Lujinxingia sediminis: one gene and its partner. Each later gene encodes a partner of the first gene's protein in a complex. Links are inferred from orthologs where the notes say so. Each region holds a gene or a part of one and is shown on either strand. Other genes may lie near its edges. The genes, in order: EA187_RS17185 and uvrB.

What was found.
Region 2: the proteins of EA187_RS17185 (region 1) and uvrB are in contact, whole or in part, in a crystal structure (PDB 7EGT), measured with the Thermus thermophilus proteins. The link is inferred for Lujinxingia sediminis from one-to-one orthologs. Residues at the interface, in WP_096412145.1 of Thermus thermophilus: His654, Arg656, Phe657, Gln666, Asp668, Glu669, Lys680, Arg681, Leu682, Ser683, Lys685, Tyr686, Ala687; in WP_096411307.1 of Thermus thermophilus: Glu23, Leu25, Arg26, Asp27, Gly28, Glu29, Arg30, Phe31, Arg55, Glu326, Asp327, Phe328, Glu379, Ser382, Gln383, His398, Gly400, Arg401.

The regions. Positions count from the first base shown.
Region 1 is NZ_SADD01000013.1:125,790-129,168, reverse strand. Bases 318-3,376 are described here. They hold EA187_RS17185 (ATP-dependent helicase), read left to right. Parts: upstream 318-637; coding sequence 638-3,115; downstream 3,116-3,376. Outside these bases: EA187_RS17190 (GNAT family N-acetyltransferase), read right to left, coding at 1-286. UniProt on the Escherichia coli protein: A helicase with DNA-dependent ATPase activity. Unwinds DNA duplexes with 3'-5' polarity. Translocates on single-stranded DNA with 3'-5' polarity. Initiates unwinding more efficiently from a nicked substrate than double-stranded DNA.
Region 2 is NZ_SADD01000019.1:38,185-41,474, forward strand. What follows is about bases 244-3,213. They hold uvrB (excinuclease ABC subunit UvrB), read left to right. Parts: upstream 244-690; coding sequence 691-2,736; downstream 2,737-3,213. Other genes in these bases: folK (2-amino-4-hydroxy-6-hydroxymethyldihydropteridine diphosphokinase), read right to left, coding at 2,986-3,213. In the rest of the region: EA187_RS19255 (hypothetical protein), read right to left, coding at 1-159; more of folK, read right to left, coding at 3,214-3,290. UniProt on the Escherichia coli protein: The UvrABC repair system catalyzes the recognition and processing of DNA lesions. A damage recognition complex composed of 2 UvrA and 2 UvrB subunits scans DNA for abnormalities.

The DNA of each region.
Region 1 (3,379 bases):
TCTCAAGCACATGAAAATGAAAGCGCTCCGGCACCACCTCATAGCAGGCTTTGAGAAAGTCCGGCAGATCCTCGCCACGCCCGCTGGTAAAGACCACCGGAAGACTCAAGCCCCGGTAGACCAGCATGAGATTGGCGATCTCGCCACGCTCATCGCGCGAGCCGTACCAGCGGCAGAACTGAAAATAAGAAGGATCGAGGTTTCCCAGAAGGTAGGCATTCGCCAGTCGATCCTGGACCAGAAACTCTCGCAGCTCGTCGCGCTCAGTCAGCTCTTCGACAGCCATGGGGGGCACCTCGGTTGCACGCCCGCCCCGCCGCACTCCATCGGGGAGCGGGCCGGGGTTGCGGGCGAAAAAAATCGCGGCACGTGTCGCCTCAAAGGCGCTCGCCGCGTCCGTGGTCGTGAGCACACCGCCCGCCACGAAGGCAGGTGATTGTCGACGACCAGACTCAAGTTTACGTGGGGCGTCCGCCGACGACAACTCGCCGCGAGCGCTGCAGTGGGGAGCTTTCCCCCGGGTAAACATAAGCGCCGCGGCGTTGCATTCCCGCGCGCCTTGCCAATCCTCAGACCAGAGGTCATAACACCAACGGAACAAATTTGCAGCTCCGAAGTTCTTTTGCATGTGATGACAATGACTCAGGACTGGCTCCAACACCTCAATTCCGATCAGCGCCAGGCCGTCACCCACCCGGCCGGGCCCCTCCTGGTGCTCGCCGGCGCCGGCAGCGGCAAGACCCGCGTGCTCACCCACCGCATCGCCTTTTTGATCGCTGAGCAGGGCGTCGCCCCTCATCAGATCGTGGCGATGACCTTTACCAACAAGGCCGCCCAGGAGATGCGCGAGCGCGTCGACCAGCTCCTCGACGGCCACGGTCAGGCAGGCCAGGTCACCATCAGCACCTTCCACAGCCTGGGCGCACGCATCCTGCGTCGCCATGCGCCGGCCGCAGGCCTGGAGTGGAACTTCTCGATCTACGACGACGCCGACCAGCGCCGGCTGATCACCCGCATCCTCGATGAGGCCGGCGATGAGCGAGCCCGCGCCGATGTGCGCCGCCTCCAGAGCTACATCGACGCCTGCAAAAACCGCGGCTGGACGCCCTCCCAGGCTCACGAGAACGCCCACGACGCCCGCGCCGAGGCCGACGCCGAGCTCTATGCCAACTACCAGCGCGCCCTCACACAGGCCGGCGCCGTTGATTTTGGAGATCTTATCCTGGGTGTGCTCGTGCTCTTTCGCGAACATCCCGATCTCGCAAAGCAGTACAGCCAACGCTGGCAACACGTGCTCGTCGACGAATTCCAGGATACCAACCCCGCTCAGTACGAGCTGCTCGATCACCTGACCCTGGCCCACAACAACCTCACGGTGGTCGGCGACGACGATCAGGCCATCTACCGCTGGCGCGGTGCCACCGTGGCCAACATCTTAGGCTTTGAAGACGCCAACGAGGCCGCTGCCCGCGTCAAACTTGAGCAGAACTACCGCTCCACATCTGTGATCCTGGAGGCCGCCAACGACGTCATCGCCCGCAACGATCGCCGTCACGCCAAAAAGCTCTGGACGGAGCGCCAGGGCGGCGAACCCATCGTGGCATTTACCGGCGCCGACGATCGTGAGGAGGCCGCCTATGTGGCCGAGACGATCTTCGATATGGCCCGCCAGGGCGGCAACTTCGACGACGTCGCAATCTTCTATCGCACCAACGCCCAGGGGCGCCTCTTTGAAGAACAGCTCCGCCAGTGGGGCGTGCCCTACCGCATCATCGGGGGCTTAAGTTTTTACGCCCGCGAGGAGATCAAAGATCTGCTGGCGTATTTGCGCTGCGCGCTCAACCCGCGTGACGATGTGGCCACCGCGCGTGTGATCAACACCCCCCGCCGCGGCATCGGAAAGACCACGCTGGAGAAGTTGACCGCGGCCACATCGGTGCCCGGCGTCGAGAGCCTGCAGGGCGCACTTCTCCTCACGCTCGAAGATCGCCCTGCCCAGAACGACCTCTTCGCCGCGCGCCGCCCTCGCCCCTCCAACCCCACCGAGCGCCTGCTCATTGAGACCGTCGAGGAGCTCAGCGGCGTCTCGCGCCGGGGCATCGACGAGTTCTGGAAGATCCTGGAGGCCACCCGCGACGATCTTCTGCACTACGAGGAGCTCACCCCGGTACTCGAGCGCCTCATTGAGCGCATCTCCTACTTCGAGCACCTCGAGCGCACCGACTCCGAGAGCGCCGAAGATCGCACCCGAAACGTCGGCGAGCTCCTGAGCGCGATTGAGGAGTTCGAGCAGGACCCGAACAGCGAGGCGCTCATCGCCTCGGTGCAGGAAGCGATGCCCGACGATCTCGATGATCTGCTGACCACCGCCCCGGCCTCCCTGCGCCTGCGCGCCTTCTTAGACCGCTCCGCGCTGGTCCAATCCACCGATGGCGACAACGGCCCCGGTCAGGCGGTCACCATGATGACCATCCACGGCTCCAAGGGCCTGGAGTTCCCCACGGTCTTTGTCGCCGGCCTCGAAGAAGAGACCTTCCCCAGCCTGCGCGATCCCGGCGACTCCGAAGAGCTCGCCGAAGAACGGCGCCTGGCCTACGTCGCCATCACCCGCGCCGAAGATCGCCTGTATATGACCAACGCGCGCCGACGACGGGTCTACGGGCAGTTCAAAGACACCGAACCCAGCCGCTTTTTGCTCGATATCGATCCGAGTCGGCTGATCATCGATCCGCGCAGCGCGGCAAAAGAACTCGACTACGCCCGCGATCGCCGAAAGCGCCTGGGAGCCCCTCACGGCGAGTTCCCCGAGCCTCAGATGCCCTCCCAGGGTGGGGCGCTCTACGACTTCAACCAGGCCCCGAGCTCCGACGAGCATTTGGCCCAGGATACTCCGGACTGGGAGTCGAACTTCTCGCAGAGCCCGCAGGAGTGGGACGTCACTCACACTCCGGCTGGCGACGACCAGCTCATCGGCGTCACCGTCAGCCACTCCCGCTTTGGCATTGGCGAGGTCGTGAGCGTCTCAGGCTCCGGCGATAAGGCGCGCCTGACCGTCGACTTCCCTGCTGTAGGCCAGCAGACTGTGATCCGCAAGTTCTTGAAAGTGTTGGGATAAGATTGACCCACGGTCACCTCTGCGACTGACCCACGGTCACTTTCTAAATGACCCACGGTCACCTCTGCGACCGACCCACGGTCATCTTTTCGACCGACCTACGGTCACCTCTGCAACCGACCCACGGTCACTTTCTAAATGACCCACGGTCACTTTTTCGACCGACCCACGGTCACCTCTGCTACCGACCCACGGTCACCTCTGCTACCGACCCACGGTCACCTCTGCTACCGACCCACGGTCATCTTTTCGACCGACCCACGG
Region 2 (3,290 bases), on another replicon or contig:
GTGCTCCCAGAAGTAGACGCCCTTGCCGAGCCAGTCGTAGGTATTTTCGCTGGGGCGTAGATGTTGATGATTCTGCAAGACCTCGGCCGCCACAGCCTTATCGCAGCCGTGGTACCCGATGATCGTGCGTTGATAATCAAGTCGTTGAAATGAAGTCATCGCTCCTTCCTGAAAGCAGTTGCGTTCGGCGAGCCTACCTCTCTCTCATCGCTCGCCGCAGCCGAAGTCGCAACAGGAAACCAAATAAAATCAAAAACTTATCAGTCGCTCCGTTCATCGAGGTTCGCGGGGGCGCCCACGAGAGGCGCCCCTACGGGAGAGGTGGATTCGGTCATTCCCCTACCATGTCGTAGGGGCGGGTCTTGTGCCCGCCCCCTTCTCGATGTGTCGGTGTGTTGGGCCTTACACAAAGGCTTTTACGGGATCGGTGCTCGGGGGGCGAATGGGCGCCCACAAGGGGCGCCTCTACGAGATGGGAGCGGTATGTTGATGGGACGCAAGGGCTGACCATCGGGTGGAATAGTTCTCGGACCCAACCGTTGATCTTCACCACCCACGCCTGTACAGATGTACCGGCATTCTGGCGCTTACCATTCATGTGAACACGCGCCGGATCACAGGTGGTGATGCGCCGGCGCAGAGTCGCCGTGGCGAAGCGGTGGTAAACCGGAATGACGTAGAGGTGTGGCCGTGCGTGAGTCCAAAACGTTTGAGCTTGTGACCGAGTACTCGCCAGAGGGCGACCAGCCCACGGCGATCAAGCAGATGGTCGAGGGATTGCAGCGTGGGGAGCGCTACCAGACGCTGCTCGGCGCCACCGGCACGGGTAAGACCTTTGCGATCGCCAACACGGTGGCGCAGGTCAACAAACCCACCCTGGTCATGGCGCCCAATAAGACGCTGGCCGCCCAGCTCTACGCGGAGTTCAAGGAGCTCTTTCCTCATAACGCCGTGGAGTATTTCGTAAGTTATTACGACTACTACCAGCCCGAGGCGTACATCCCCTCGACCGACACCTTCATCGAGAAGGACTCGGCGATCAACGACGCCATCGACCGCATGCGCCACTCCGCCACGCGCAGCCTCTTTGAGCGCAACGACGTGCTCATCGTGGCCTCGGTCAGCTGCATCTACGGCCTGGGGAGTGGCGAGGCCTATATGGGGATGTTGCTCTTTTTGGAGGAGGGCGATGAGGTGCGCCGCGACAGCGTGCTGGAGAAGTTGGTGGAGATGCAGTTCAAGCGTCGCGACATGGACTTCCACCGCGGTACCTTTCGGGTGCGGGGCGACGTGGTCGAGATCTTCCCGGCGCACGAGGAGGATAAGGCGATTCGCATCGAGTTTTTCGGCGATGAGGTGGAGGCGATCTACGAGATCGATCCTTTGCGCGGAAAGCGCCTGCGCCAGCTTGAGAAGATCGCCGTCTACCCCAACACCCACTACGCCGTGCTCCCCGAGAAGAAGAAGCTGGCGATGGAGTCCATCAAGGCCGAGCTGCGCGAGCGCCTCGAGGAGCTTGTGGCGCGCGGGATGCTGCTGGAGGCCCAGCGCCTGGAGCAGCGCACGCAGTTCGACCTGGAGATGATCGCGACGATGGGCTTCTGCAACGGGATTGAGAACTACTCGCGCCACTTCTCCGGCCGCGACCCGGGCGCCGCCCCGCCCTGTTTGTTCGACTACTTTCCCGACGATTACCTGCTGGTCATCGACGAGTCGCACGTCACTGTGCCGCAGATCGGCGGCATGTACCGCGGCGACCGCTCCCGCAAGACCACGCTGGTGGAGCACGGCTTTCGCCTGCCCAGCGCGATGGACAACCGCCCGATGAAGTTCGAGGAGTGGGAGAATCACATCAACCAGGTGATCTTCGTCTCGGCCACCCCGGGCGACTACGAGCTTGAGAAATGCGAGGGCGTGGTCGTCGAGCAGATCATCCGCCCCACCGGCCTTATCGACCCTGAGATCGAGATCCGCCCGGCCCTCGAGCAGGTCGACGACGTCTATGGCGAGATTCGCCAGCGCGTCGACGCCGGGGAGCGCGTCCTGGTGACCACGCTCACCAAACGCATGAGCGAAGATCTCACCGAATACCTCGAAGAGCTCGGCGTGAAGGTGCGCTACCTGCACAGCGACATCGACACCATTGAGCGCATGAACCTGATTCGCGACCTGCGAAAAGGCGTCTTCGACGTGCTCATCGGCATCAACCTTCTGCGCGAGGGGCTGGACATCCCCGAGGTCTCATTGGTGGCAATCCTCGACGCCGATAAAGAAGGCTTTTTGCGCTCGACGCGCAGCCTGATTCAGACCATCGGGCGAGCGGCGCGTAACTCCAAAGGCAAGGTCATCCTCTATGCCGACACCCTCACCCGCTCGATCAAAGAGGCGGTCGAGGAGACCAACCGTCGTCGCGAGATTCAGCAGGCGTACAACGAAACACACGGCATCACCCCGCGCACGATCACCAAAAAGATCTCGGATCTGGAGCAGCATGTGCCGCCGGATCCCGACGCAGCTCCCGACGCCAGCCCCTACGAGAAGGCCGCTGCCCTGCTCGACGACACCTCCGGCGTGCTGAGCCCCGACGCCGAAGAGACGCCGCAACTTCTGGAAAAGCGCATCGAGAAGTTGCGCGAGGCGATGAAGGTCGCCGCCCGCGAGCTGCGTTTCGAGGATGCTGCCAAGTTGCGCGATGAGTTGCGTGCGGTGCAGGCGAGGTTTTTGGGGGTGGGTTAATCAGGTCGATCGGGTGCCAGGCATTCGATCACATTGCCCATGATCGGGTGCCAGGCGTTCGATCGTTTTCCAGCCATGATCGGGTGCCAGGCATTCGATCTTCTTGACCATAATCGGGTGCCAGGCATTCGATCTTCTTGACCACGATCGGGTGCCAGGCATTCGATCTTCTTGACCATGATCGGGTGCCTGGCACCCGATCATAGCGAACCCATCAAGCCACTGATTTCATTGAAGTATCCAACGCAATCACAACAACACCTTCAGCGCCGGCGCCTCTTCGAACACCCGCACCCAGCCCGCATCATCGCAGCCTTCGAGAAGGTTTTGGGCGCTGACGCCAAGCACCGGGTGCGTGAGATCGGAGGCGATATCGCAGAGGGGCACGAGCACAAAAGCGCGCTCCGCAATCGCCGGATGCGGAAGCGTTAGCCGGGCATGATCGAGGATCTGGTCCTCATAAAACAAAAGATCCAGATCAATGGCCCGCGGTCCTTTGGGCTGCAGCCGCACTCGCCCCATCGCGCGCTCAATGGCGAGCAGGCCGTCGAGAA